4 regions of the Streptomyces sp. NPDC006476 genome follow, and region 2 is predicted to be linked to each of the others. Evidence: riboswitches for the same ligand, from Rfam matches in the RefSeq annotation. Region 2 holds a riboswitch; each other region holds the start of a gene.

Region 1 (7,299 bases), on a different contig from region 2:
CTTGGCCTGCGCGCTGTTCTCGCTGGAGCGGATCAGCCGGATGACCTCGTCGATGTCGACCAGGGCCGTGAGCAGGCCCTCCACCAGGTGCAGCCGGTCGCGGCGCTTGGTGCGGCGGAACTCGCTGCGGCGCCGGACGACGTCGAAGCGGTGGTCGAGGTAGACCTCCAGGAGCTCCTTGAGGCCGAGGGTGAGGGGCTGCCCGTCCACCAGGGCGACGTTGTTGATGCCGAAGGACTCCTCCATCGGCGTCAGCTTGTACAGCTGCTCCAGGACGGCCTCCGGCACGAAGCCGTTCTTGATCTCGATGACCAGGCGCAGGCCGTGCGCGCGGTCGGTGAGGTCCTTGACGTCGGCGATGCCCTGGATCTTCTTCGAACCGACCAGGTCCTTGATCTTGGCGATCACCTTCTCCGGGCCGACCGTGAAGGGCAGTTCGGTGACGACCAGGCCCTTGCGGCGGGCGGTGACGGTCTCCACCTCGACGGTGGCGCGCATCTTGAAGGTGCCGCGGCCCGTCTCGTACGCATCCCGGATGCCGGAGAGTCCCACGATGCGGCCGCCGGTGGGCAGGTCGGGGCCCGGGACGTGCTTCATCAGGGTGTCCAGGTCCGCGTTCGGGTAGCGGATCAGGTGGCGGGCGGCCGCGATCACCTCGCCGAGGTTGTGCGGCGGCATGTTCGTCGCCATACCGACCGCGATGCCCGAGGCGCCGTTGACCAGCAGGTTCGGGAAGGCGGCGGGCAGGGCGACCGGCTCCTGCTCCTGGCCGTCGTAGTTCGGGGCGAAGTCGACCGTGTCCTCGTCGATCGACTCCGTCATCAGGCTCGTCGCCTGCGCCTGGCGGCACTCGGTGTACCGCATGGCGGCGGGCGGGTCGTCGTTGCCCAGCGAGCCGAAGTTGCCGTGGCCGTCGACGAGAGGCACGCGCATGGAGAAGGGCTGGGCCATGCGCACCAGGGCGTCGTAGATCGACGCGTCGCCGTGCGGGTGCAGCTTGCCCATGACCTCGCCGACCACGCGCGCGCACTTCACATAGCCGCGGTCGGGACGCAGGCCCATCTCGTTCATCTGGTAGACGATGCGCCGGTGCACCGGCTTGAGGCCGTCGCGGGCGTCGGGCAGGGCGCGGGAGTAGATGACCGAGTACGCGTACTCGAGGAAGGAGCCCTGCATCTCGTCGACGACGTCGATGTCGAGGATGCGCTCCTCGAACGAGTCGTCGGGCGGCGGGGTCTTCGTGCTGCGGCGGGCCATCGCTGCCGGCTCCTCTTTTCTGGTCGCTCGCCTACGGGTCGCTCACGGCCCCTTCGGCTCACGCTTGCTGAAGCATGAACGGGATCTGACGCCACCATTGTGGACCGCTGCACTGACAACGCGGGCCAGGACCCGGTGCGGGCGATCCGGTCCGCCGGTGCGGGCACCATCGGGCGCGGCTGCCCGCAGGCTACGCGATCCGCTGTGGGCGTACGTCGTCCGGGAACTTCGCCGTGGCTCCGCACGCTTGCATACAGTGGCAGGACCGGCAGCAAAACCGCGGTGTCAGCCACCGCATCGGCGATCGAAGGGACGTACATGCCCATGGGTCACACGGCCACAGACCAGGCAGGCACCGGGGGCCTGACAGCGACCGAGCACCGCCTGGCCAACGGCCTGCGCGTGGTGCTCTCCGAGGACCACCTGACCCCGGTCGCGGCGGTGTGCCTCTGGTACGACGTCGGCTCGCGCCACGAAGTCAAGGGCCGTACCGGCCTTGCTCACCTTTTCGAGCACCTGATGTTCCAGGGATCGGGCCAGGTGAAGGGCAACGGCCACTTCGAGCTGGTGCAGGGGGCCGGCGGCTCGCTCAACGGCACCACCAGCTTCGAGCGCACCAACTACTTCGAGACCATGCCCGCCCATCAGCTGGAGCTCGCCCTCTGGCTCGAGGCCGACCGCATGGGCTCCCTGCTGGCCGCCCTGGACGACGAGTCCATGGAGAACCAGCGGGACGTCGTGAAGAACGAGCGCCGGCAGCGCTACGACAACGTCCCGTACGGCACCGCCTTCGAGAAGCTGACCGCCCTCGCCTACCCGGAGGGCCACCCCTACCACCACACCCCGATCGGCTCGATGGCCGACCTGGACGCGGCGACGCTGGAGGACGCGCGCGCGTTCTTCCGCACCTACTACGCGCCCAACAACGCCGTGCTGTCGGTCGTCGGCGACATCGACCCCGAGCAGACGCTCGCCTGGGTCGAGAAGTACTTCGGCTCCATCCCCTCCCACGACGGCAAGCCCGCTCCCCGGGACGGCACCCTGCCGGACGTGATCGGCGAGCAGCTGCGCGAGGTCGTCGAGGAGGAGGTGCCCGCGCGCGCGTTGATGGCCGCCTACCGGCTGCCGCACGACGGCACGCGCGCGTGCGACGCGGCCGACGTGGCGCTGACCGTCCTCGGCAGCGGCGAGTCCTCCCGCCTCTACAACCGGCTGGTACGGCGCGACCGTACGGCCGTCGCGGCCGGCTTCGGCCTGCTGCGGCTCGCCGGGGCGCCCTCCCTGGGCTGGCTGGACGTGAAGACCTCCGGGGACGTCGAGGTCCCGGTCATCGAGACCGCCATCGACGAGGAGCTCGCCCGGTTCGCCGAGGAGGGCCCGACGGCCGAGGAGATGGAGCGCGCGCAGGCCCAGTTGGAGCGCGAGTGGCTGGACCGGCTCGGCACGGTCGCGGGCCGCGCCGACGAACTGTGCCGTTACGCCGTCCTGTTCGGCGACCCGCAGCTCGCCCTGACCGCCGTCAAGCGCGTCCTGGAGGTGACCCCGGAGGAGGTCCGCGAGGTCGCCGCGGCCCGCCTGCGCCCCGACAACCGCGCGGTGCTGGTGTACGAGCCGGTCTCCGCGGAGGTCGCCGAGGACGCCGATCCGCCCGAAGACCCCGAGGCCGAGGCCACCGTCGAAGCCGGCGACAAGAACGAGGAGGCGGCCAAGTGACCGAGCTCGCCGCGATGGAGTTCCACCCGCAGCCCCAGGCGGGCGAGGCCCGGCCGTGGGCGTTCCCGGCGCCCACGCGCGGAGCGCTCGACAACGGCCTGACCGTGCTGCGCTGCCACCGCCCCGGCCAGCAGGTCGTCGCCGTGGAGGTCCTGCTGGACGCGCCCCTGGAGGCCGAGCCGGCCGGCTTCGACGGCGTCGCCACGATCATGGCGCGTGCCTTCTCCGAGGGCACCGACAAGCACTCCGCCGAGGAGTTCGCCGCCGAACTGGAGCGCTGCGGCGCCACCCTCGACGCGCACGCCGACCACCCCGGCGTCCGGCTCAGCCTGGAGGTTCCGGCCTCCCGACTGGCCAAGGCGCTCGGTCTGCTCGCCGACGCCCTCAGGGCGCCCGCGTTCGCCGACAGCGAGGTGGAGCGGCTGGTCCGCAACCGCCTCGACGAGATCCCGCACGAGCTGGCCAACCCCTCCCGGCGCGCCGCCAAGGAGCTCTCCAAGGAGCTGTTCCCGGCCGGCTCGCGCATGTCGCGCCCGCGCCAGGGCACCGAGGAGACCGTCGAGAAGATCGACGCGGCGGCCGTGCGCGCCTTCTACGACCGTCACGTCCGGCCCGTGACGGCCACCGCGGTGGTCGTCGGCGACCTCACCGGGATCGACCTCGACGCCCTGCTCGGGGAGACCCTCGGGGCGTGGACGGGCTCCAGGGCCGAGCCCCGCCCGGTGCCTGCGGTGACGGCCGACGACACCGGGCGCGTGGTCATCGTCGACCGTCCCGGCGCCGTCCAGACGCAGCTGCTCATCGGCCGCGTCGGGCCCGACCGGCACGACCGCGTGTGGCCCGCGCAGGTCCTCGGCACGTACTGCCTGGGCGGCACCCTCACCTCCCGCCTGGACCGCGTCCTGCGCGAGGAGAAGGGCTACACCTACGGCGTGCGGGCCTTCGGCCAGGTCCTGCGCTCCGCCCCGGACGGCACGGGCGCGTCGATGCTCGCCATCAGCGGCTCCGTCGACACCCCGAACACCGGCCTGGCGCTCGACGACCTCTGGAGGGTGCTGCGCACGCTCGCCGAGGGCGGCCTCACGGACGCCGAGCGCGACGTCGCCGTACAGAACCTCGTCGGGGTGGCGCCGTTGAAGTACGAGACGGCGGCGGCCGTCGCGAGCACGCTGGCCGACCAGGTCGAGCAGCATCTGCCGGACGACTTCCAGGCGACGCTGTACCAGCAGCTGGCCGCGACCGGCACCGTGGAGGCCACCGCGGCGGTCGTGAACGCTTTCCCCGTCGACCGGTTGGTGACCGTCCTGGTCGGGGACGCGGCGCAGATCAAGGAGCCCGTAGAGGCTCTGAACATCGGTGAAGTGACCGTGGTGTCCGCCGAGTAGCGGCACGCGTGCGTGGCAGGGCCCTGGTGACGGAAGCGTCACCAGGGCCCTCTTATGTCCGAATTGAAGGACCTTTGAAGGCAATTGAAGGAAAATTGAAGGAGAGTGGGCTGTTTGCCCTGTGGGATGCGCTACAAACACCCTGATCCGTTTGGGAATTGAAAGTGGCCCCGTTTAGCGTCGTCCGGGCTGTCCGTCAGGCAGTGCGCCGCACCCGCGGCACCGGACAGTCATCGCCGAGTCCCCGTACGGCGCGAGCCAGGGGAGCCGGGGACCCACGCAGTCCCTGGGGTGAATCGGACGCCCGCGCGTGTGGCGAGGGTGTCCGTAGGAGACCTTCCTGCTCCGAACCCGTCAGCTAACCCGGTAGGCGAGAGGGAAGGAAAGGAACAGCCTGTACATGGCGTTCATGTGCGCCACCGGGAAGCACCGTCGTCCCAGCCGGATCAAGCGCTCCACCGCCCATGCCGCCGGCGTCGCGGCCCTCGCCACCACCGGCGTCATCGGCGCCCTCGCGGCCCCCGCGCTCGCCGCCGACAACGCGGCCGACGCCGTCGAGCAGACCGGTCTCACCCCCGTCATCACCATCGGCGACTCGATCGCCGCCAAGATCGACGCCCAGGCCGACGCGCAGAAGCAGGCCGCCGAGATGGCCGCCCGCAAGAAGGCGGCCGAGGAGGCCGCGCGCAAGAAGGCCGAGGCGGAGGCCAAGAAGGCCCGCGAGGCCAAGGAGCGCGCCGCCCGCGAGGCCGAGCGCAAGCGCCTCAACACCTTCGTCGCCCCGATCTCGAACTCGTACGTCTCCACGGGCTACAAGGCCAGCAGTTCCCTGTGGTCCTCGGGCAGCCACACCGGCATCGACTTCCACGCCGCGACCGGCACCACCGTGCACGCCGTCGGCTACGGCACGGTCGTGCAGACCGGCTGGGGCGGTGCGTACGGCAACCAGATCGTGATCAAGATGAACGACGGCACGTACACCCAGTACGGCCACCTGTCGTCCATCGGCGTCTCCGTCGGCCAGAAGGTCGTCACCGGCCAGCAGATCGGCCTCTCCGGCTCGACCGGCAACACCACCGGGCCGCACCTGCACTTCGAGGCCCGTACGACGCCGGAGTACGGCTCCGACATCGACCCCGTCGCCTACCTTCGCTCGCACGGCGTGAACGTCTGACGGAGGATCGCGAGATCCCGTGAAGCCCCGGCTCCCCGAGCCGGGGCTTTCCGCGTTTCAGTCGTCCCGCTGTCCAAAAAATATCCATGGATTCTGGCCCGCCGTCGGAAATTCCCGCCCTTTGCAATAGAGTCACTGGACACACGTCCATGGTCGACGTTTCACGGGGATTAAGGCGGAGGTCGGACATGCGTATTCCGGCGCACTCGGTGTGCACGGCCATCCGGGACGACATCGTCGCGGGTGTCTACGAGCGCGGCAGCCGCCTCACCGAGGAACTCCTCGCCCGCCGCTACGGCGTCTCGCGCGTCCCCGTCCGCGAGGCCCTGCGCACCCTGGAGGCCGAGGGCTTCGTGGTGACCCGGCGGCACGCGGGCGCGTGCGTCGCGGAACCGACCGAGCAGGAGGCCTCCGACCTGCTGGAGATGCGCCTGCTGCTGGAGCCGCTCGGCGCCTCCCGGGCCGCCCAGCGCCGCACCGAGGCCCATCTGAAGGTGCTGCGCGGCCTGGTCAGACTGGGCCAGGAGCGGGCCAGAAGGGGCAACAGCGAGGATCTGCGCTCCCTGGGCGGCTGGTTCCACGAGACGCTCGCCCAGGCCTCCGGCAGCCCGGCCATGACCTCGATGCTCACCCAGCTGCGTCACAAGATCGCCTGGATGTACGCCGTGGAGGCGCCCGCCGACCCGGTGGAGTACTGGGCCGAGCACGGGGCGATCGTTGACGCCGTGGCCCGTGGCGACGGCGAACGCGCCCGGGCGGTCACGGCACTGCACACCGAACGCTCGACCGCCGCGCACCGGCTGCGATTCGGGAGTCAGGAGCGGGTGAACGGTGTGAGGAACTCGCAACATGCCGTAAACATGCCGAGCCTGCGGCATTAACACGGACGCCGTATACAAAGAGGAAAGAATTCGCGGGGGCTATTTCACGCTGCCCGCCGCCGGGAATTCCGAACCCCCGGCACAGAAAATGCGAAGGGCTCGCCCGGAAATTCGGACGAGCCCTTCCGTGGTGCCGTGGTCAGACGGTCTCGGGAAGCTCCTCGAGCCCCTCGGAGACCAGCTTGGCCAGACGGTCGAGGGCCGCGTCCGCGCCCTCGGCGTCGGAGGCGAGGACGATCTCCTCGCCGCCCTGGGCGCCCAGGCCCAGAACCGCCAGCATGGAGGCCGCGTTGACGGGGTTGCCGTCGGCCTTGGCGATCGTGACCGGGATACCTGCGGCCGTGGCGGCCCGGACGAAGATGGAAGCGGGGCGGGCGTGGAGGCCCTCGGCCCAGCCGACGTTGACGCGGCGCTCAGCCATGTGATGCTGCCCTTCGGTGTTCAGGGTTGTCTAGACCAGTTTCCCACAACGTGAGGCTGCTCCGGAGAGGCTCGCGCCCCTCCGGGGTGAGTCGTCGGGCCGCGGCCTCGGCCCGACGTCCGTCCCTCGCGCTGCTTGGTTGTCGTCCACAGACTGCCTCGCGCCGTTGTCGGACGCGAGCCGTACGCTGGGCCCCATGCAGACCTCGTCGGACCGGCACGAGTACCCCGCCCACTGGGAAGCCGACGTGGTGCTGCGCGACGGCGGCACCGCACGCATCCGCCCCATCACCGTCGATGACGCGGAGCGCCTGGTCAGCTTCTACGAGCAGGTGTCGGACGAGTCGAAGTACTACCGCTTCTTCGCGCCCTACCCGCGACTGTCCGCGAAGGACGTCCACCGCTTCACGCACCACGACTTTGTGGACCGGGTGGGACTCGCGGCCACGGTCGGCGGCGAGTTCATCGC
Region 2 (7,299 bases):
CGTATCTCTCGGCCGTGGTCACCCGGATCTCCGTCGACGTCCTGCGCTCGGCCCGGGTCCGGCGCGAGGAGTACGTCGGCCCCTGGTTCCCCGAGCCGCTGCTCACCGACCCCTACGAGGACCCCGAGCGCTCGGCGGAGCTGTCCGACTCACTGTCGATGGCGGCGCTGCTGCTGCTCGAACGGCTCTCCCCGCTGGAGCGCGCCGTGTTCGTGCTGCGGGAAGTGTTCGGCTTCGGCTTCCCGGAGATCGCCTCGGCCGTCGACCGGTCCGAGGCGGCGTGCCGGCAGCTCGCGGTGCGGGCGCGCCGGCACATGGACGCGGGCCGGCCGCGTTTCGAGGCCGACCGCAAGGAGCGCGAGGAACTCGCCGAGCGGTTCTTCGGCGCCTTCCGGGAGGGCGACGTCGACGGACTGCGGGACCTGCTGGCCGCCGACGTCCAGATGGTCGGTGACGGCGGCGGCAAGGCGCCCGCGCTGGCCAACGCCGTCCGCGGCCCGGAGAACGTGGCCCGCTTGATCGCCTCGTTCGTCTCGATGTGCGTCGCCACGGGTGTCGTGGCCGAGCCCCACCCGGTGAACGGCCAGCCGGGCGCGCTCTTCCGCGACCGGGACGGCAGGGTCGTGAGCACCTTGGCGCTGGACATCCTCGACGGACGGATCCAGACGATCCGCGGGGTCGTCAACCCGGACAAGCTCGGACACCTGGGCCCCGTGGCGGACACGTGGGCGCTCAAGGACGAGGCGATGCGGACACGCCGCCGCCAGCCCGACCCCACGGGCTGAGCTCCCCGCTCAGGACACCGACGTGCCGCCCCACTCCTCCGGGGCCACGTCCGCCAGCGTCTCGGAGAACGTCCAGTGGTGGCCGGCCACGTCCTCGGCGGTGTACTGGCGCTCGCCGTACTCGAAGTCGGTCGGCTCCATGAGGATCCGGGCGCCGTGCGCCCGGGCCCGCTCGCAGTGCGCCCGGGCGTCCTCCACCCGGACCGTCACCGAGTGCGTGACCTCGCCGGGGCGCGGTGGACGGCGGTCGTGCCGGACGTCCCCGATGATCACCGCCCCGTCGCCGAAGGCGAGTTGGGAGCGGTGGTCCTCGCCGATGCGCACCCGCTCGGTGAACCCGAAGGCCTCGCCGAGCCAGGCGACGGCGGCCCGCACGTCGGGATAGATCAGGACGGGGATGACCGTCGCGGAGGGGATGGAGCGGTTCGGCCTCATGACTGGCTCCAGGCGTTCGTGTCCCGTGGCGCGGAAGGCGCGGGCACCAAGCCCAGGCGCTGGGCCCGCAGCACCGTACTGATGCGGTCGCGTGTGCCCAGTTTGCGGTAGATCTTCTCGACGTGCTTGTGGACCGTGCGATCCGATATGCCGAGCCGCCGGCCGATCGCGGCCGCGGTCAGCGCGTCCGCCAGCAGTATCAGGACCGCCGTCTCACGGGGCGTCAGCCCGCACTCCGGGGCCGCCGAGGGGTCGGTCGAACGCCGGTGGCGTTCCAGGAGCTGCCGCTGCTGCTCCACGGCGGCCAGCAGCGGCTGGAGCTGGGCCGCCAGCCGGAGATGGTCGTCGGTGAAGTCCGTACCGGAGCGGTAGACCATGCACCCGGTGACCGGGGTCGTGGTTCCGGGCAGCGGGATCGCCAGGACGTGGTCGGCGGCCATGAGGTCGCCGATCAGCTCCGCGGTGGGGCTCGACGACCAGGCCCGCCCCGCCGCCCGGCGCGCGGTCAGCGGGGTGCGGTCCGGGCCGGAGGAGTACAGGGACGCGAAGGGGTAGCCCTCCCGCAGCAGGCCCACGGCCTCGTCCCCGAGCACCGCGAACTCGGCGGCGACGGCGGACGGCATGCCGACCGTGCCCCCGGACTCGTTCCAGTCGTCCAGCTTGTAGATCAGACTCTCACCGCCGCACACGCCGGGCAGGGCGTCCGCGAGCATCGGCCACAGCCGTTCGGGCTCCCGTTCGTGCAGTGCCGCGACCGCCACCGCCAGCATGCGTTCCTGCGCCCCGACCAACCCCTGTGCCACGTTCCCACTCCGCTCGTGCGCCGCGTACGCAGTTGTACCCATACCGGCGACGTCCAGCCTGCCTCAGACTGCAACGGAGCAACAAGGACGTTCACGGATGTACTCCAGCACAACGGCGCACCAGCGGCCGCGGCGGGGAGACCCGGCGGTTCGGTGGGGGACAGCCGGTGCTCTCCGAGGCCCGGAGCCCGTGCGGGCCGCCGGAGCGGGGGACCGGCGGCCCGCAGGGGTCCGCGGAGCTCAGGCTCCTCCCGCTCCTCCCGGCGGATTCGCCGCCCGCATCGCATCCGAGATGGACTTGACTCCGCCGTGCGCGCTCAGCCCGCCGTCCACCGGGATCTCGGCCCCGGTGATGAAGGACGATTCGTCGGAGAGCAGGAACACCACCAGCGGCGCGATGTCGTCCACCGTGCCGCTGCGGCCCAGCGGTGTCTCTCCGATGGTCGCCGCCCGGAACGCCGGGGTGGCGGCGGCGGTCATCGGCGTCTCGATGTACCCGGGATGGACGGTGTTGACCCGGATGCCCTTCGGCCCCAGTTCGGTCGCCGCGATCTTCGACAGCCCCCGCAACGCCCACTTGCTGGCGGTGTACGCCACCGGGTAGTAGCCGGTGAGCCCGGCGGACGAACCGACGTTGACGATCGAGGAACCCGGTGGCATCAGCGGCGCGAGGTGCTGGATCCCGAGCAGCGGTCCGGTGGTGTTGACGGCCTGGACCTGCGCGAAGTCCTCCGACCGCACCTCACCGAGCCGTTCGCGCCGGATGACACCCGCGTTGTTCACCAGGCCGTGGATCTCGCCGTACGACTCCTTCAACTCCGCGGCCAGCGCGGCCCAGTCGCTCTCCCTGCTGACGTCCAGCCGCCGCACGTCACCCTGCGGCCGCACGTCCGTGGCCACCACCCGGGCGCCGGCCCGGGTCAGCGCCTCCACCTCGGCGGCGCCCTGGCCGCCCGCGGCCCCGGTGACGACGACGGTCTTCCCGGTCAGCCGCCGTTCGTATTGATCACTCATGCCGCCATCCTTCACCAGCGAGGCAGCTTTGGTCGCCAGCGGCAGCGGTTGCTCGGGGAAGGCCGATTTCACCGACCCTCCCCGACTCGTGCGCGAGACGGTGACCGCCGAACGCCGAAGAGGCCGCCCACGGTTCGTGGACGGCCTCTTCGGCGGAGCGTGTGCTGCTAGGCGGGGCGCACCGCTATGCGGATCGCGGCCTCGCCGGCGTAGTGGACCGACTCCTCGCGGATCACCGCGCCCGGTCCGGGGGCGTGGATCATCAGACCGTTGCCGGTGTAGAGGCCGACATGGCTGAAGTTGTCGTTGAAGAAGATCAGGTCACCGGGACGGCTCTCGGCGAGCGGGACCACCGTGCCGGTGCTCGCCTGCTCGTGCGTGGACCGCGGCAGCGCGACCCCGGCGGCCCGCCAGGCGGCCTGGGTGAGCCCGGCGTTGTCGTACGACTCCGGACCGACCCCGCCCCACAGACAGGGCCTGCCGATCTGCGCCCGGGCGAAGGACACGGCCCGGTCCGCCTTGGTGCCGACCGGCGGCTCGGCGGGCGCCTCGGGCACCCCCGTGTCGAGGACCGACGGCTCCTGGAGCCGGCGCCACTGGTCCGAGACGGGCAGGCTCGAGTCGACCGCGACGGGCAGGTTCCACGCACCCGTGTCCATGACGGACGGCTGCTGCGGGGCCGCCTCGACGGTGGGCTGCTGGAAGCTCCACTGCGTGCCGGTGTCCAGGGCGGTCAGCTGCTGCTGCGCCCCCGTGTCGGTGATGGACGGACCCATGTCGGGGACGGCCGGCTGCTGCAGGCCCCACGGTTCGCTCACCGGCACGCCCGTGTCGAGCACGGACGGCTGCTGCATCCGCCAGGCCTCCTCGGTCGCCCGGCTCGCCTGCTCCGACCAGGGCGCCGGCGCCAGATCCGCCTGCGGCGCAGGAGTCGCGAGCGCCGACTGCGGTGCTGCCATGGTCATCGAGGGCATGACGCCCGTCTGGGATGTCGTGGCCGCCGGGGACATGAGGGTCGCCTGTGGCTCCGTGGCCGTCGGCGACATGACGGTCGACTGCGGTGTCATGGCCAGCGAGGGCATGACCGCCGTCTGCTCCGCCATGGGCGTCGGTGACATGACCGCCGACTGCGGTGTCATGGCCAGCGAGGGCATGACCGCCGTCTGTTCCGCCATGGCCGTCGGTGACATGACCGCCGACTGCGGTAGGGACGTCTGCCGGGCCGTGTACCGGTACAGCAGCTCACTCGCCGCGGCGATCTTGCGCTGGCTCTGCTCCTTGGACGTGCGCAGCGACGCCTGCCGCGGCTCGCCGCCCGTCGCGCCCGTCGCCATGGCGGACTCCTGCCGCTGCGCCGGTATGGCGGGCAGCGCGGCCGTGCCGTCACCCGCGGTCAGCTCGGCGACCGGACGGCGCGTTCCGCCCGCCGGCAGCTCGGCCACGGGCCGGCCGGGTGCCTCCAGCTCGAAGCCGGTCCGTGCCTCCGGGGAGCGCGCGGGCCGCGACGGGGCCGGGCGGGGGGAGGAGGTGCGCTGGGCGGGCATGCGGTCGGCCGGCAGGATCGCCGGGATCGTGGGCCCCAGCGAGGCGCGCGCCGCGTCGAACCACTGCCGGGTCACGTTGTCCAGGTCGGGGTCCGAGCGCCTGCCGCCGCCCGTCGGCGCGCCGCGTCCTCGCGAGCCGGTCACCGTCGGCCGGGTGAAGTTCCACTGGCCGGTGTCGGACTCGGCCCGGTCGTAGAGGCTGCTCACCCGGTCCCGGACGGCCTCCCGGCTGGGGGCGTCCTCCCCGGCGAGGGGAACGGCGTCAGCGCTCTGCGAGAGCATGGCCACCGAGGTGAGGGCCGCTGCGGCGAGGGCGGAGTTGCGCATCCCGGGGAGGCCGGAGCCGCCCGTGCGCGATGGTCGATCCGGCGCCATGGGAGCCGTACTCCTTCCGTACTCCGCCTACCGAGTTAGCTGTCGGGTTCGGGCGGTCGTGTCCGGAAGGCATGCCCTACGACCCTTGCCCGTGCGGGCAGTTGGGCCGATTCACCCCATGATTCGGTTGGGTCCCCGGCTCCGGTTCGACACCGGACTCGGCGGAGGCCACGCGTCCCGACGGGGTTCGCCGGAGGAACTCGAGTGGCCTGGACCCACGCTAGCCAACTTGTGCGGCTGGTGTGAAGGTTGAAGGGCAGAATGTCCGATACGCTTTTGTGACCTTCGTCGTGACGGGCCGTCAGATCCCATTTCCGTGCACACAGCGGATCTGGAGCGTGACCGACCGTCGCGACGGCGGGTGCCTCAGGACCGCGGACCGTCCTCCCCGGCCGCCCGCTCGGCGTCGCGCTTCTTGATCCGCGCCGCCTCCTTGCGGACCTCCGCCTGGGTGGCCCGCTCCTTCACCAGCCACTCCGGCTGCTCCTGCTTGAGCGCCTCGATCTGCTCGGTGGTCAGCGGCTCGGTCACCCCGCCGCGGGCCAGCCCCGCGATGGAGACGCCCAGCTTCGCCGCGACCACCGGACGGGGGTGCGGTCCCTTGGCCCGCAGCTCGCGCAGCCACTCGGGCGGCTCGGCCTGGAGCTGGTCGAGCTGGGCGCGCGAGACGACACCCTCACGGAACTCGGCGGGGGTGGCCTCGAGGTACACACCCAGCTTCTTCGCCGCGGTCGCGGGCTTCATCGTCTGGGTGGTCTGGTGCGACTTCATGGGGTCCAGGGTATCGACCGGGTACGGGGCCCTCGACCACGGCCGGTAACCTGGCCAGGTGACAGGCTCGGAGACATCTCCCACGTTCCGGCTCGCGTACGTCCCGGGGACGACGCCCGCCAAGTGGGTGCGGATCTGGAACGAGCGGCTGCCCGGCATCCCGTTGCACCTCATCGCCGTACCGGCCGCCGAGGCGCCCGAGGTGCTGCGCGCGGGCGAGGCGGACGCGGGCCTGGTACGGCTGCCGGTCGACCGTGGGTTCTTCAGCGCGATCCCGCTCTACACCGAGACGACGGTGGTCGTGGTCCCCAAGGACCACGTGATCACGGCGGCCGACGAGGTGACGCTCGCCGATCTGGCCGACGAGGTGCTCTTCCACCCTCTCGACGACGTCTTCGACTGGGACGCCCCTCCCGGTGAACCCGCCTTCGAGCGTCCCGCCACCACCGAGGACGCCGTGGAGCTGGTCGCGGCGGGCGTCGGCCTCCTCGTCGTCCCCCAGTCCCTCGCCCGTCTGCACCACCGCAGGGACCTCACCTACCGCCCGGTCGTCGACGCACCCCAGTCCGGTGTCGCCCTGTCCTGGCCCGAGGAAGCGACCACCGACCTGGTCGAGGACTTCATCGGCATCGTGCGCGGCCGCACGGTCAACAGCTCCCGCGGCCGCAAACAGCAGCCGGAGGAGAAGCCGAGGCGGGAGGAGCAGGAGAAGTCCTCCGCCCGCCGCAAGCCCGCCCCCGCCAAGCAGCCGGGCCGCACTCCCCGCGCGGGCGGCTCCAAGCCCGGCAGGCGAGGCAGGCCCGGCCGCCGCTCGTAGGAACGGCTCACTTCGGCGGCAACCCCGCGGCGAAGGCGTACCCCTCGTCGATCCATGCGCCCAGGACCCGGTCGTCCGTCAGCGCGGACGGGTCGACGACGATCCAGCCGCGCATCGGCCGCCCCGTCATGTCGAGGAGCCGCGCTCCCGGTCGGGTCAGTGCCGCGTCCGTGGCCTCCGGCCCGACACGGACCATCAGCCCCCCGGCGCCACTCGCGCTCACTGCCATGTTCCCCCGCAGCAGAAACGCGAGCCCTCCGAACATCCGCTTCTCAGTGATGTCCGGATCGGCCCCCAGATACCGCCGAATCCGCTCGGCCAACGCTTCGTCGTACGCCATGCCACGCCTCGCTCCGTGTACCGACTCCCAGGATTCCAGGATGGCCCCGCACGCCTGTCCGGTTCAGGCGGAGATGGGCCGCCGGTGGGAGTGGGGGCTCTCCTCGCGTCGCGTCCGCAGGGACCGCACGGCGAGGCCGAGACCGTGGCGCGACGGCCGCCGTGTCACAGGCACAAGCCGGTGGCGACGAGGGCGCGCAGTGGAATGACCGCCGTCGCGTCCGCGTCGGGGACACGGCCCCCTGCCGCCCGCAGGACATGCTGACACCTTGCCACCACGGCCCCGGCCCGCCCCGGCCCATCAGTCCGCCCCCGCCCGTCGGGCCGTCCCCGTCCGTCGGGCCGTCCCCGTCCGTCGGGCCGTCCCCGTCCGTCGGGCCGTCCCCGTCCGTCGGGCCGTCCCCGTCCGTCGGGCT
Region 3 (7,299 bases), on a different contig from region 2:
CCTCCAGCTCGAGGCCCAGAAACTCGCCCAGAGCCTCGGCACCGACACCAGCAAGCCGGCCTTCTGGGACGCCCTGTCCAAGGCGTCCAAGGAACTCCACGTCGACCTCAACCCGCGCTACGGCACCTGGGACGTCCAGAAGAGCAGCCGCGTGGACGCGAAGACCCCGTGGGTCCGTGAGGTCACGGCGACCCAGCAGTCGGCGTAGCCGAAGCCGGAGGAACGGTACGGCGGCGCCGCCCACCTGTGGACAACCAGCCTCCCGCCCTGTGGACAACTCGTGGTGCCGTCGGTGACGTGGGTTAGCTTCGAACCGTGAACGCAACCAGCCGACCCGAAGACGCCGCCGTCGACCCCGGCCGCATCGTCCTGCTCACCACCAGCCACCGGGTGGCACCCGGCTTGCTGTCCTGGCCCGCGTGGCAGGCATTGCACGCGGCCGACCGTGTGCTGTGCGCGGACGGTGCGCATCCGCAGCTGCCGTATCTGCGGGAAGCCGGGATCGCCGTCGACGAGGGGGCCCCGACGGCCGAGGAACTGGTGGCCGCCTGCTCCGGTGGCCGCACGGTCGTGCTCGTCGCCACGGGCGAGGGCGAGCCGGCCCTCACGGACGGCCTCGCGCGGCTCGCCGGTTCGGGACGCGTGAGCATGCCCGACCTGGAGCTCCTCCCCGCCTCCTACGACCTGCCCGGCGCCCGCCTTCTCGACCTCGTCCAGGTCATGGACCGGATCCGTCTCGAATGCCCCTGGTCCTCCCAGCAGACCCACAAGGGGCTGGCGAAGTACGGCATCGAGGAGGCGTACGAACTCGTCGAGGCGATCGAGGACGGCGACCGCGACGAGCTGCGCGAGGAACTGGGCGACGTTCTGCTGCAGGTCGTCTTCCACTCCCGCATCGCCGAGGAGGACCCGGAGACACCCTTCTCCATCGACGACGTGGCCGGCGGCATCGTCGCCAAGCTCATCCACCGCCACCCGCACGTCTTCGGCGACGAGACGGCGACGACCCCGGAGGAGGTCAAGGAGCACTGGCTGCGCACCAAGGCGATCGAGAAGCGGCGGGAGTCGGTGACGGACGGGATACCCCTGGGCCAGCCGGGCCTCGCCCTCGCGTCGAAGCTGGCGTCCCGCGTGCGGACGGCGGGACTGGACGTGCCGCTGCCGGCGGGTGAGGGCATCGGCTACGAGCTCCTTGCGCTGGCGGCGCGGGCGGAGGCGCAGGGCGTGGACCCGGAAGCGGCGCTGCGGGTCGCGGCGCGGGCGTACCGAGACGCGGTGCGCGCCACTGAGGGGCTGTCCTCCTAGTACTGCGGTCCGCTGAGGGCCTGTCGTCCTGGTCCGGCGGTCTGCTGTCGTTCTGGTCCGGCGGTGCGCTGTCGTTCTGGTCCGGCGGTGCGCTGTCGTTCCGGCCCGGCGATCCGCTGTCGCTCGGCTCGGAGGTCCGCTGTCGTCCTGGCATAGGGATCCGCCGTCGTCCCGGCACAGCGGCCCCCTGTCGTCCCGGCCCCCCGGCCCCCCGTAGTCCCGGCCCGGCGGTCCCCTGTCCTCCCGGCCCCGCGGTCCGCCGTCGCCCGACACCCCGCCCGCCATAGTCCTGGCGCCGAGGTCTGGACGGGTGCGGGAGGCCGGATACCGTCGAGGAGTGACCAGCCATCCCGCTCCCGACAGCACCGTCCCGGAACTCTTCAGCTGGGAGTTCGCCACCGACCCCTACCCCGCCTACGCGTGGCTGCGTGAGCACGCCCCCGTTCACCGGACCACGCTGCCCAGCGGAGTCGAGGCCTGGCTGGTCACCCGGTACGCCGACGCCAAGCAGACGCTCGCCGACAGCCGGCTCTCCAAGAACCCCGCGCACCACGACGAACCCGCCCACGCCAGGGGCAGGACGGGGATCCCGGGGGAGCGGAAGGCGGAGCTGATGACGCATCTGCTCAACATCGACCCGCCGGACCACACCCGGCTGCGCCGGCTCGTCAGCAAGGCCTTCACCCCGCGCCGGGTCGCCGAGTTCGCCCCGCGGGTGCAGGAGTTGACGGACCGTCTCATCGACGGGTTCGCGGGGAAGGGGGAAGCGGACCTCATCCACGAGTTCGCCTTCCCGCTCCCCATCTACGCGATCTGCGACCTCCTCGGCGTCCCGCGCGAGGACCAGGACGACTTCCGGGACTGGGCGGGCATGATGATCCGGCACGGGGGCGGACCGAGGGGCGGAGTCGCGCGGTCGGTGAAGAAGATGCGGGGGTACCTCGCCGAGCTCATCCACAAGAAGCGCCAGGCCCTCCCGGACGAGCCCGCTCCCGGCGAGGACCTCATCTCCGGACTCATCCGCGCCTCCGACCACGGCGAGCACCTCACCGAGAACGAGGCCGCGGCGATGGCGTTCATCCTGCTGTTCGCCGGGTTCGAGACCACCGTCAACCTCATCGGCAACGGCACCTACGCCCTGCTCACCCACCCCGAGCAGCGGCAAGCCCTCCAGAACTCCCTCGCGGCCGGCGAAGAGGCCCTGCTCGCGACCGCCGTCGAGGAACTCCTGCGCTACGACGGCCCGGTGGAGCTGGCCACCTGGCGGTTCGCCACCGAACCCCTCACCATCGGCGGACAGCACATCGCGGCCGGCGACCCGGTCCTCGTCGTCCTGGCCGCCGCGGACCGGGACCCGGAGCGGTTCGCCGACCCCGACACCCTCGACCTCGCCCGGCGTGACAACCAACACCTCGGCTACGGCCACGGCATCCACTACTGTCTCGGCGCCCCGCTGGCCCGGTTGGAGGGCCAGACCGCGCTGGCCACGCTGCTCACTCGACTGCCGGATCTGCAACTCGGGGCCGACCCGGCCGAGTTGAGGTGGCGGGGCGGGCTCATCATGCGCGGACTGCGCACGCTTCCGGTGGAGTTCACCCCGGCCGGATGAGGAGACACCGCCGGACAAACGCCGGACAAACATGACACGCGCTCAAGTCTGTGATCTTCACGTGATCTACGCGGCATTAACTTGTGACAAGTGATCGTCTGACGATACGTTCACGGATCAACAGCGGCGCCAGGGTTTGGCCCACGCTTCACGCGCCGTGGTCAGTACTGTCTCGCGAAAGGCCCCCACATGCTCTCCGGGAACGGTCGTCACCGTCGCCCCCGCCAGGCTCCGGCCCTGCTCGTCGCGGCCGGCGTGACCGGCTCCGCCATCGCCATCCCGCTTCTCGGTGCGGCGAGCGCGAACGCGGCCGACGGGACCACGTGGGACAAGGTGGCGAACTGCGAGACCGGCGGCTCCTGGAGCGAGAACAGCGGCGGTTTCTACGGCGGCCTGAAGCTGACCCAGGACGACTGGGACAAGTACGGCGGCCTCGACTACGCCGAGCGCCCCGACCTCGCCAGCCGCAACCAGCAGATAGCCGTCGCCGAGAAGATCCTCGACGCCGAGGGCGTCGGCGCCTTCCACACCTGTGGACTGACCTCCGGGCTGACCGAGGACTCGGCCTCGGTGGACATCGACACCGGTGTGTCCGGCGGTTCGTCCGGTTCATCCGGTTCGTCCGACACCTCGGGCGGGTCCGGTTCCACCGGTCTGTCCAACTCCTCGGGCGACTCGGCGGGTGACTCCTCCTCGACGGACGGCTCGCCGTCGCTCTCCGCCTCCACCGGCTCTCCCTCCCCTTCGGCGGGCAAGTCCAACAAATCGGACAACTCGGCCTCGCCCTCCGTGTCTCCCTCGGATTCACGGGCGGCCGACAGTCCGTCGACAGGTCCGTCGAAAAGCGACGACTCGGACAATGAGCAGCAGGCGGTGGGCTCTTGGAGCCTCGTCGACACCGGCGCCGTCGCCTCCGCCACGGGCGCCGGACGGCACCGCGGCCCGAGCGCCGAGGAGGCCGTCACCGAGAGCGCCAAGGGCGGCACGTACACCGTGCACGCCGGCGACACCCTCGGCTCCATCGCCGACAGCCTTGGCCTGGACGGCGGATGGCGCGCGCTCTACGGCGCGAACAAGCAGGCCATCGGCGCCGACCCGAACCATGTCTCCGCCGGTCAGACGCTCGAACTTCCGGTTGAATAAGGGGCGAACGGGGCGGAAAAAGACGGGAGTTCACGTCATGCTTCGCGCTGAATGTCCGGTTTGGCGAAAGTGTGGGATGAGTCTCAGAAGCCCTGATCGTCTTTGAAATTCCGCCGATTCCGTGTCTACGGTCTTCACCGCTCGGCAATCCGAGCCCCGGCGGCCGCAACGCCGAATCCTGCCAGTGGCCGTACGGGAACAGTCGTCGCTTGACAGCGCCGTAGGCAGGAGCGGGGGACCCAAGGTAAGTGCCCCACCGGGCAGTTGACGGTGGCGGCTTGGGGTGGAGCCGCGTCTCGTGAAAGCGAGGACGCGGCCGGGCAACTCAACCGGCCCGAACCCGACAGCTCACCTCGCAGGCGTCGGTGAGGGGATCAACCATGCTGTTTTCCGGCAAGGGCAAGCACCGTCGTCCGTCCAAGGCCACCCGTGCCGCCGCGCTCGCCGGTGTCACCGGTGTCGCCATTGCCGCTCCGCTGATGGCGGCCGGCAACGCCTCCGCAGCCACCGCCTCCGAGTGGGACGCGGTCGCCCAGTGCGAGTCGGGCGGCAACTGGTCCATCAACACCGGCAACGGTTACTACGGCGGCCTGCAGTTCTCCGCCTCCACCTGGGCCGCGTACGGCGGCACCGCCTACGCCCCGCAGGCCAACCAGGCCAGCAAGGCGCAGCAGATAGCCGTCGCCGAGAAGGTCCTCGCCTCCCAGGGCAAGGGCGCCTGGCCGGTCTGCGGCAAGGGCCTGTCCAGCGCCGCCTACAACGGCGCGAGCGCCTCCAGCGGCACCACCAACCGCTCGACCGAGTCGCAGGCCGCCTCCCGCTCCTCCGAGCGTCCGGCCGCCAAGACCCACAAGAGCCAGAAGACCGTCACCACCCCGACCGGCAAGAAGGTCAAGAAGGGTGACGGCGAGTACAAGGTCGTCAAGGGTGACACCCTCAGCTCCATCGCCGCCAAGCACGGCGTCAAGGGCGGCTGGAAGAAGCTGTTCGAGCTGAACAAGGACATCATCGCCGACGCCAACCTGATCTACCCGGGTCAGCAGCTGCACCTGAAGTAAGAGCTGAACCACAGGGCCCTGACCGCCGTGTTCCCCAGTGTGGAGAACGCGTGAGGGCCTCCCCCGTCCCCACGGGCTCCCCGCTCCGGTGCGTGTTCCCCCGTACGCACCGGGGCGGGGCTTTTTCATGCGCGGGTGCTCGCACCGTTTTCACGCGGGAGCGCCCCACCCTCTTTGTTCCGTTCAGAAACAATTTACTCTCGGTTCTGCCCAAGGGGTGGTCGGCGGCGTGGCCGATCGGCCTTGGGCGGTTAGGCTCGTCTCGCAGAGCCACCGCGGCGCTGCACAGCCGCGTCACATGGAAGAAGGAGATGCTCGTGCCGTCCATCGACGTCGTCGTAGCCCGGGAAATCCTGGACTCCCGAGGCAACCCCACGGTCGAGGTCGAGGTCGGCCTCGACGACGGCAGCACGGGTCGTGCCGCCGTCCCGTCCGGCGCCTCCACGGGCGCCTTCGAGGCCATCGAGCTCCGCGACGGTGACCCCAACCGCTACCAGGGCAAGGGCGTCGAGAAGGCCGTCCTCGCCGTCATCGAGCAGATCGGCCCGGAGCTGGTCGGGTACGACGCCACCGAGCAGCGCCTGATCGACCAGGCGATGTTCGACCTGGACGCCACCGACAACAAGGGCTCCCTCGGCGCCAACGCCATCCTCGGCGTCTCCCTCGCCGTTGCCCACGCCGCCTCCGAGGCCAGCGACCTCCCGCTCTTCCGCTACCTGGGCGGCCCGAACGCGCACCTGCTGCCGGTGCCGATGATGAACATCCTGAACGGCGGCTCGCACGCCGACTCCAACGTGGACATCCAGGAGTTCATGATCGCCCCGATCGGCGCGGAGTCCTTCTCCGAGGCGCTGCGCTGGGGTGCCGAGGTCTACCACACCCTGAAGAAGGTCCTGAAGGGCAAGGGCCTGGCCACCGGCCTCGGTGACGAGGGCGGCTTCGCCCCGAACCTCGAGTCCAACCGCGCCGCCCTCGACCTCATCCTCGAGGCCATCAAGCAGGCCGGGTACGTCCCGGGCGAGCAGATCGCGCTCGCGCTCGACGTCGCCGCGTCCGAGTTCTACAAGGACGGCAAGTACGAGTTCGAGGGCAAGTCCCGCTCGGCCGCCGAGATGACCGAGTACTACGAGGAGCTCGTCGCCGCCTACCCGCTGGTCTCCATCGAGGACCCGCTGTTCGAGGACGACTGGGCCGGCTGGAAGGTGCTCACCGACAAGCTCGGCGACAAGGTCCAGATCGTCGGCGACGACCTGTTCGTCACCAACCCCGAGCGCCTCGCCCGCGGCATCGAGGAGGGCACCGCGAACGCCCTGCTCGTGAAGGTGAACCAGATCGGATCGCTGACCGAGACCCTGGACGCCGTCGAGCTGGCCCAGCGCAACGGCTTCAAGTGCATGATGTCGCACCGTTCCGGCGAGACCGAGGACGTCACCATCGCCGACCTGGCCGTCGCCACCAACTGCGGCCAGATCAAGACCGGCGCCCCGGCCCGCTCCGAGCGCGTCGCCAAGTACAACCAGCTGCTGCGCATCGAGGAGATCCTCGACGACGCGGCGGTGTACGCGGGCCGCAGCGCGTTCCCGCGCTTCAAGGGCTGAGCACCAAGGGCTGAGCGCCAAGGGCTGAGCACCGTCGACGGCTGATCCTTACGGGGTCAAGCCTTAGCCAGTCGTACGTACGTCCCCGTACCGGTCCCGTACCGTGTGCGGGGACGTACGCACGTGTGACGGGAGGCGGGGAACATGGCCGTGAAGGACCGGGACCGGTTCTCCACCGCGACCAGACTGCGGCTGCTCGGCGAGCAGACCGCGGCCCGTGTCTACCGTTCCCAGACCCGGCGCCAGGCCCGCCGCTCCCGCCTCACCGGCCGTGCGGCCCTGCTCGCGCTCGTGGTGTGCACGCTGGTCGTGGCGCTGGCCTACCCGATGCGTCAGTACGTCTCCCAGCGCGCCCAGATCTCCGACCTGGAGCGGCAGCAGCAACAGGAACGACAGCGGGTCGAGCAGCTGCGCGACCTCAAGGCGCGCTGGCAGGACGACGCGTACGCCCAGCAGCAGATCCGGCAGCGGTTGCACTATGTGATGCCGGGCGAGACGGGGTACGTCGTGATCGACCCGGACGCGGCCAAGCAGTCCCGCGCCGACCGCGGGGCCGCCGACCGGCCCTGGTACGCCAATGTCTGGT
Region 4 (7,299 bases), on a different contig from region 2:
CCGCCGGCCAGGCGGACGCCCTGCAGCGGCTGTGGCCCAAATGGGGGCTGGACATCGACGGGCGCCACACCCTCGACCTGACGGAGCTGTTCGGCAACACGAACCGGGTGGTGCTCGAGATCGGGTTCGGCATGGGCGAGGCGACCGCGCAGATGGCCGCCGCGGACCCGGAGACCAACATCCTCGCCGTGGACGTGCACACCCCCGGCCAGGGCAACCTCCTCAACCTCGCCGACCAGGGCGGCCTGTCGAACGTCCGCGTGGCCAACGGGGACGCCATCATCCTGCTGCGCGAGATGCTGACCCCCGACTCCCTCGACGGGCTGCGCGTCTACTTCCCCGACCCCTGGCCCAAGAAGCGGCACCACAAGCGGCGGCTGATCCAGCCGGAGTTCCTCGACCTCGCCGCCGCCCGCATCCGACCGGGCGGGATCGTGCACTGCGCGACGGACTGGGAGCCGTACGCCGAACAGATGCTCGAGGTGCTGACGGCGCATCCGGAGTTCGAGAACACCAGGCCCGACGGCGGTTTCGCGCCGCGTCCCGACTTCCGTCCGCTCACCCGTTTCGAGGGCCAGGGACTGGACAAGGGACATGTCGTGAACGACCTGCTCTTCCGTCGCGTACCCCATCACGACCAGCCCCTCACCGGCGCCTGAGGCCCGTCGGCCTCCTGCGGGCGGCGCCTTCCCTCGTTAGGGTCAATGCCGTGGCCACCAGTTCCCCGTATCCGACACACCCGCCGCAACCGCCGTACCCCGGCGCTCCCGCGGGCGGGTCGATCGGGCACGCGCACTGGTGGCAGCGGCGCTCGGTGCGCTACGGCGCGCTCAGCGCCCTGCTGGCCCTCTCGGGGCTGGTCATCCTCGCCCTGGTGCGCCAACAGACCGGCACGGAGGGATTCCTGGTCGGGCTCGGCCTGGCCGTCCTGCCCGTGCCGCTGCTCATAGCGGCCTTCCGCTGGCTCGACCGGGTCGCCCCCGGCCCCTGGCGCAACCTGCTGTTCTCCTTCGCCTGGGGTGCCTGCGCGGCCGCGTTGATAGCGATCGTCGCCAACAGCTTCGCGACGCGGTGGATAGCGACGGCGACGGCGGATCCGTCGAGCGCCGACACCCTGGGCGCCACCGTCATAGCGCCCATAGTCGAGGAGTCCGCCAAGGCGGCGGCCGTACTGCTCGTCTTCCTGTTTCGCAGACGGGACTTCACGGGGATCGTCGACGGAGTGGTCATAGCCGGGGTCACCGCCACCGGCTTCGCGTTCACCGAGAACATCCTCTACCTGGGCACCGCCTTCGGCACCGACCAGCTCACCGGTGACCGGGGCATCGCCTCCGTGACGGCGGCGACCTTCTTCGTCCGCATCGTCATGTCGCCCTTCGCGCACCCCCTGTTCACCGTGCTCACCGGCATCGGCTTCGGCATCGCCGCGGCGGCGGCCGACCGGCAGCACGTACGGCGGGTGCTGATCCCCCTGTGCGGACTGCTGCTCGCGATGGGCATGCACGCCATCTGGAACGGCTCGTCCACCTTCGGCCAGTACGGGTTCTTCGGGGTGTACGCGGCCTTCATGGTGCCGGCGTTCGGGCTGCTGACCTGGCTGGTGATCTGGACCCGGCAGCGGGAGCTGCGGACCGTGCGCGAGGAACTGCCCGCGTACGCGGCCGCGGGGTGGCTGACGCCGGCCGAGCCGTACGCGCTGGGATCGATGCGGGCGCGGCGGATGGCCCGCGACTACGCGGGCCACCACTTCGGCAAGGCGGGTGCGCGGGCGGTGACGCAGTACGAGGCGTACGCGACCTCGCTCGCGTTCCTACGGCACCGGGGGCGCCGTGGGCGGGCCGGGGTCGATTTCGTCGTACGGGAGCGGGAGTTGCTGGCCGAGCTGTGGCGCCTGCGGGAGGTCGCCCGGCCGGCCCTGGACCACGCGGCCCGGGCGACGGCCCCACCGGTCCCGGTGGCCGCCCCGCCCTGGCCGCTGTACGGCACGTACGGCCATCCGGCGGCACCGTATCCCGCGTACAACCCGTACCAGTCGTAAGGCCGCGTCCGACTCTGCACCGCCAGCCCCCGCCACGGTGGCCGAGCGCCGTGGCGGCGGACGTCGCTGCTGGAAGAGGCCGACGACGGACCAAGCCGACGGCAGAAGGAGCCGACAGCCGGTCCGGCGGAGGCATCGATCAGCAACATTCCGGCCGGCCCGCATCAAGCCGAGGCCTCCGCCACCGACACCCGCTCGGAATTCCTCAGACCGACACCCCCACCAAGCGGGCCGACCCCGGCAACCTCAGACCGACACCCCTACCAAGCTGGCCGCCCCCGGCATCCTCAGGCCGAAGCCTCCGTCAAGCGGCTGATCTCGGGGTCCGTCAACGTCACGTCGGCCACTCCCAGGAGGGCCGGGAGCTGGTCCACGGTGCGGGCGCTGGCGATGGGGGCCACCACCGTGGGCTGGGCCGCGAGCCAGGCCAGGGCGATCGTGGGGATCGGGGCGTCGTGGGCCTCGGCGATCTCGTCCAGCGCCTTGAGGACCCGCTGGCCGCGCTCCGTCTCCAGGTGCTTGGCGGCGCCGCCCGCGCGAGGGCTGTCGACCGTCGTGCCGGGGCGGTACTTGCCGGTGAGGAAGCCGGACGCCAGGGCGTAGTAGGGGACGGCGGCGAGGCCGTAGCGCGCGGCGAGGTCCTGCAGCGGTCCCTCGTAGGTGTCGCGGGAGACCAGGTTGTACTGCGGCTGCAGCGCCACGTACTTGGCGAGGCCCTCCCGGTCGGAGAACTCCAGGGACGCCGCGAGCCGTTCGGTGGAGATGTTGGACGCGCCGATCGCCCGCACCTTGCCCGCCGTCACCAGCTCGTCGAGCGCCCCGATGATCTCCTCGACGGGAATCTCCGGCTTATCGAAGTGCGTGTAGTACAGGTCGATGTAGTCCGTGTCGAGGCGGCGCAGCGAGGCGTCGGCGGCGGCCTTGATGTTGGCGGCCGACAGCCCCTGGTACTCGGGGTGCTGGCTCACCTTGGTCGCGATGACGACGTCGGACCGGTTGCCGCGGGCCTTGACCCACTTGCCGATGATCGTCTCGGACTCGCCGCCCTGGTTGCCGGGGACCCAGGCGGAGTAGCCGTCGGCGGTGTCGAGGAAGTTGCCGCCCGCGGCCGCGTAGGCGTCGAGGACGGCGAAGGACGTGGCCTCGTCGGCGGTCCAGCCGAAGACGTTGCCACCGAGGGAGAGCGGGAAGACCTCGAGGTCGGAGGAGCCGAGTTTGCGCAGAGAAGTCATGTGTATGGTCAACGCCCGCCCCGGAGATTCCTCTTCCGGAACGGCCGCAAACTTCCCGTAAACAATCGGAGGCGGCCGTTCCGGGGCGGTGCCGCTGTCAGGGGTTGAGGCCCTTGCTGCGCAGCCAGGTCATCGGGTCGATGCCGGTGGCCTGCCCGTTCGGGTGGACCTCGAGGTGCAGGTGCGCGCCGGTCACGTTGCCCGTGGCGCCGATCCGGCCGATGACGTCACCGGTGGCGACCTTCTGGCCGACGCTGACGCTGATCGAGGACTGGTGGCAGAACCACAGCTCGGTGCCGTCGTCGAGGGTGAGGATCGTGCGGTAGCCGTACGACCCCGCCCAGCCGGCCTCCGTGATGGTGCCGGAGTGGATGGCCTTGATGAGCGTGCCCGTCGGCGCGGCGAAGTCGAGGCCCGTGTGGTAGCCGGAGGACCACATGGAACCGGCCTGACCGAAGGTGCCGGTGATCGTGTAGGAGACGACCGGCAGCTTGTACTGCTTGGCGAGTTCGGCGAGCTTGGCGTCCTCGGCCGCCTTCTTGGCCGCCGCCTCCGCCTTCTCCTTGGCGGCCTGCGCCTTGGCCGCCGCGTCCTTCTCCGCCTTGGCGGCCGCATCGTCGATCTGCTTGGCGAGGGCCGCCTCGGTGGCCGACTGGGCCTTGCTGTCGAGCTGGACCTGCTGCGACTCGGCCTGCGCCATGATGCGGTCGCGCAGCGCCTCACCGGCGTCCCGGGCGCCCTGCTCGGTGTCCTTGGTGCTCACCCCGACGGCGCTGAGCGCGGTCGCGGAGCCCTTGGGCGCGTCGGAGCCAGCGTCGAACACATGGGCGACGGAGGCAAGGTCGGGCAGGGAGATGGACACCGGCGGCTTGCCGGTGTTGGCGCTGGCCATGCCGCCCGCGCCGACGGCGGCTATGACACCGACACCGAGAACCGTGGAGCTGCGGGCGAGTCCCCCGCCGCGCTGCCTGGAGACACGGTGCCGGCCGCGTACCGGGCGGAGGGACTCCTCGGTGGGGTTCCACTCCTCCCACTGGCCCTCGTCGTCGCTGGAGCCGAAGCCGAAGGGCCGGGTGCCCGGCACGAACGGGGCTGCCGGGGCAGGCGGGTTGGACGCCACGTGGGCGTGCTCCTTTCCTTCCTTCTCGCCTACCGGGTTAGCTGACGGGTTCGGAGCAGGAAGGTCTCCTACGCGCGTAAACCTGCCGTGGGTCCACGGCGGTTTCCGCGCGATTCACCCCAGGGTGGTGGTTCCCCGGTTCCCTTGCGGGATTCGGCGCGTGCGCACGGAGCCGCCTCTTGTGACGGCTGGGACGACCGCGCTGCGTTATCGAACGTTAATAGACCCGGGGTGGGGTTTCCAAGCAGTTCGGCTTGATCATTAAACGTTTTTGGCGCGGACGTTCGGGCCATGACCGGTGAAAATCGGGCGAGTTGACCTTGCCCCGGGTTCTGCATGGGGAGTGACGGTCAGGGAAACGGGAAACACCGAGGGCCGGAATCCAGTCACTGGACTCCGGCCCTCGGCCTTCAGTAGCGGGGACAGGATTTGAACCTGCGACCTCTGGGTTATGAGCCCAGCGAGCTACCGAGCTGCTCCACCCCGCGTCGTTGTGAGACCAGCATACGCCATCCGCGGGACGCCCAGCACCAGGGTTTCCGTCCGCCCCCGCGTCCGCCCCCGCTCCACCTGCGTTTTTCAGCCCGGCAGATGGGCGTTCGGCGCCTTCGCCCGCCCCTCGTACTCGGGCACTACGACCACCTCGACGCCCCGCGACGCCAGCAGACCGCTGCCGTCGGCGGCCTCCACGAACGTGTCCGGCTCCCGCCACGCGGTCACCACCCGCCGTACCCCCGCCTCCAGGATCAGCCGGGCGCACGGCTTGGGACGGGACGCGCGGTGGGCGCAGGGCTCCAGGCTGCTGTAGACCGTCGCGGTCGCGAGCCTCGGATCGGCCGGGTCGAGCTTGGCCAGGGCCGCCTCCTCCGCGTGGACCACGGGGTCGCCGGCCTCGCGGGAGTGGCCGCGGGCCAGCTCGGTGCCGTCTGCGGCGACGACCACCGCGCCGACGCTGAACGCGGTCCGCGAGGGCGGGCACTGGGCCGCCAGGTCGCAGGCGAGGCGGAGCCAATGGTGGTCGGCGGCGGAGGCCAGCGGGCCGGTGCCGGGGGCGGTGGGCTCGTAGCGCATGAGGACCACGTCCTCGATCCGCCGGCTCTCCACCAGCCTGAGCCGTCCGCCCTGGTAGCCGCCCGGGCCGAAGAGGCGGGGCGCGTCGGCGTCGCCCACGAACAGGGGGGCGAGCACGAGCTGGAGCTCGTCCGCGAGGCCCTGCTGGAGCAGTTGGGTGTGGATGCGCCCGCCGCCCTCGACCATGAGTCGCCGCACACCCCGGACGTCGTGCAGATGCTCCAGCAGCCGGCGCCAGTCGAGGTCGGGTCCGAGCGGGACGACGTCGGCGGCGATCCCGAGCGCGCGGGCCCGTTCGCCCCCCTTGTCGGTCGTGTAGACGACCTTGTCGCCGCCCGTGTGCCAGAACCTCGCCGCCGGATCCAGCTCGCCCGAGCCGCTGACGGTGACCTTGAGCGGGTACTCGGGCCGACCCGAGGCGACGCGGGCGGCGCGGCGCTCGGGCGAGTTGACCAGCAACCGCGGGTTGTCGGCGCGGATCGTGCCGGCGCCGACCAGAATGGCGTCGGCGGAGGCCCGTACCTCGTCGACGCGGTCGAAGTCGGCCGGGGACGACAGCAGCAGGCGCTCGGGTCCGGTGTCGTCGAGGTAGCCGTCGAGGGAGACGGCGGCGGACAGCAGGACGTACGGGTGGGGCATCGACGCGCTCCCCGGCTCGTGACGGACGGCACGCTCGGCACAAGGCGCTGAACGGCCACTCTTGGTTCAAGTTTGAAACAAACCTACACTGGTGGCATGACGACTCGCTGGCTCACCCCGAAGGAGCAGCGCGCCTGGCGCGCGTACATCGCGGCGACGTTCCTCGTCGAGGACGCGATCGACCGGCAGCTCCAGCAGGACGCCGGCATGCCCCACCTGTACTACTCCATCCTGGCCAACCTCTCCGAGACCCCGGAGCGGCGGCTGCGCATGACCGACCTCGCGGAGCGGACGAAGATCACCCGCAGCCGGCTGACCTACGCCGTGGGTCGGCTGGAGAAGGACGGGCTGATCCGGCGCGAGAACTGCCGCTGGGACAAGCGCAGCAGCTTCGCCGTGCTGACGGACGAGGGCATGGACGTCCTGGAACGCACCGCCCCGGGACATGTGGAGAACGTACGGTCCTTGCTGTTCGACCACCTCACCGAGGAGCAGGTCGAACAGCTCGAGGAGATCTGTACGGGGATCGTCCAGCGGCTCCAGGAGGACGAGCGCCCCACGACCGACGAGGTGCCCTGGCGCCGCCGGTCGTCGCCGTCCTGCTCATGACCAGTACGTGAAGCGCCGCACAATTCTGTTGCTTCAAATTTAAAGCATGGGGTAGGGTCGCCGACTGTGCACCTGTTTCAAAACTGAAGCAGACGCCGCCAGACTACGGACGGACCCCGGAGACCCGCATGCCCGACTTCCCCGCCGCCACCGAGCGCGCCCGTGTCCGGGTGCCGCTGCGCTTCGCCGACGGCTACAGCGTCGACGCCGAACTGGTCACCTTCCATGGCCTGACCGACGGCCAGGAACACGTGGCCCTCGTCCTCGGCACCGCGGCCCCGGGCACGGTCCCGCTGGTCCGGCTGCATTCCGAGTGCCTGACCGGCGACGTCTTCGGCTCCGCCCGCTGCGACTGCGGCCCGCAGCTGCGCGAGGCGGTCGAGCGGATAGCCGACCGGGGCGGGGTCCTGCTCTACCTGCGCCAGGAGGGCCGGGGCATCGGCCTCTACAACAAGCTCGACGCCTACGCGCTGCAGGACCAGGGTCTCGACACGTACGAGGCGAACGCGGCCCTGGGCCTGCCCGAGGACGCCCGCGACTACACGGCCGCCGCGCAGATGCTGCGGGCCCTGGGCGTCGAGGAGCTGGAC

What was found. Region 2 has a riboswitch for cyclic di-AMP ahead of ABZZ74_RS38505 (NlpC/P60 family protein). Riboswitches for the same ligand answer to the same signal wherever they lie in the genome.
Positions count from the first base shown of each region.
Region 1: another riboswitch for cyclic di-AMP. It lies ahead of ABZZ74_RS04280 (M23 family metallopeptidase); the one in region 2 lies ahead of ABZZ74_RS38505 (NlpC/P60 family protein).
Region 3: another riboswitch for cyclic di-AMP. It lies ahead of ABZZ74_RS25905 (transglycosylase family protein); the one in region 2 lies ahead of ABZZ74_RS38505 (NlpC/P60 family protein).
Region 4: another riboswitch for cyclic di-AMP. It lies ahead of ABZZ74_RS36270 (M23 family metallopeptidase); the one in region 2 lies ahead of ABZZ74_RS38505 (NlpC/P60 family protein).

Region 1 is NZ_JBEXPK010000003.1:50,426-57,724, forward strand. It holds gene ABZZ74_RS04265 (DNA topoisomerase IV subunit A) at 1-1,257, opposite strand, end outside; gene ABZZ74_RS04270 (pitrilysin family protein) at 1,576-2,970, shown strand; gene ABZZ74_RS04275 (pitrilysin family protein) at 2,967-4,355, shown strand; cyclic di-AMP (ydaO/yuaA leader) riboswitch at 4,580-4,743, shown strand; gene ABZZ74_RS04280 (M23 family metallopeptidase) at 4,756-5,529, shown strand; gene ABZZ74_RS04285 (GntR family transcriptional regulator) at 5,718-6,410, shown strand; gene ABZZ74_RS04290 (HPr family phosphocarrier protein) at 6,550-6,831, opposite strand; gene ABZZ74_RS04295 (GNAT family N-acetyltransferase) at 7,028-7,299, shown strand, end outside.
Region 2 is NZ_JBEXPK010000051.1:11,109-18,407, forward strand. It holds gene ABZZ74_RS38485 (RNA polymerase sigma-70 factor) at 1-785, shown strand, start outside; gene ABZZ74_RS38490 (VOC family protein) at 795-1,220, opposite strand; gene ABZZ74_RS38495 (LuxR C-terminal-related transcriptional regulator) at 1,217-1,990, opposite strand; gene ABZZ74_RS38500 (SDR family oxidoreductase) at 2,264-3,037, opposite strand; gene ABZZ74_RS38505 (NlpC/P60 family protein) at 3,205-4,956, opposite strand; cyclic di-AMP (ydaO/yuaA leader) riboswitch at 4,965-5,130, opposite strand; gene ABZZ74_RS38510 (DUF5997 family protein) at 5,323-5,727, opposite strand; gene ABZZ74_RS38515 (LysR family substrate-binding domain-containing protein) at 5,786-6,544, shown strand; gene ABZZ74_RS38520 (TfoX/Sxy family protein) at 6,552-6,884, opposite strand.
Region 3 is NZ_JBEXPK010000023.1:97,934-105,232, reverse strand. It holds gene ABZZ74_RS25925 (SurA N-terminal domain-containing protein) at 1-208, shown strand, start outside; gene ABZZ74_RS25920 (nucleoside triphosphate pyrophosphohydrolase) at 316-1,305, shown strand; gene ABZZ74_RS25915 (cytochrome P450) at 1,643-2,914, shown strand; gene ABZZ74_RS25910 (transglycosylase family protein) at 3,104-4,057, shown strand; cyclic di-AMP (ydaO/yuaA leader) riboswitch at 4,264-4,434, shown strand; gene ABZZ74_RS25905 (transglycosylase family protein) at 4,438-5,115, shown strand; gene eno (phosphopyruvate hydratase) at 5,427-6,713, shown strand; gene ABZZ74_RS25895 (septum formation initiator family protein) at 6,858-7,299, shown strand, end outside.
Region 4 is NZ_JBEXPK010000044.1:19,892-27,190, forward strand. It holds gene trmB (tRNA (guanosine(46)-N7)-methyltransferase TrmB) at 1-659, shown strand, start outside; gene ABZZ74_RS36260 (PrsW family intramembrane metalloprotease) at 710-2,038, shown strand; gene ABZZ74_RS36265 (aldo/keto reductase) at 2,326-3,270, opposite strand; gene ABZZ74_RS36270 (M23 family metallopeptidase) at 3,368-4,390, opposite strand; cyclic di-AMP (ydaO/yuaA leader) riboswitch at 4,402-4,559, opposite strand; tRNA gene ABZZ74_RS36275 (tRNA-Met) at 4,805-4,878, opposite strand; gene ABZZ74_RS36280 (dihydrofolate reductase family protein) at 4,970-6,100, opposite strand; gene ABZZ74_RS36285 (MarR family transcriptional regulator) at 6,197-6,709, shown strand; gene ribA (GTP cyclohydrolase II) at 6,838-7,299, shown strand, end outside.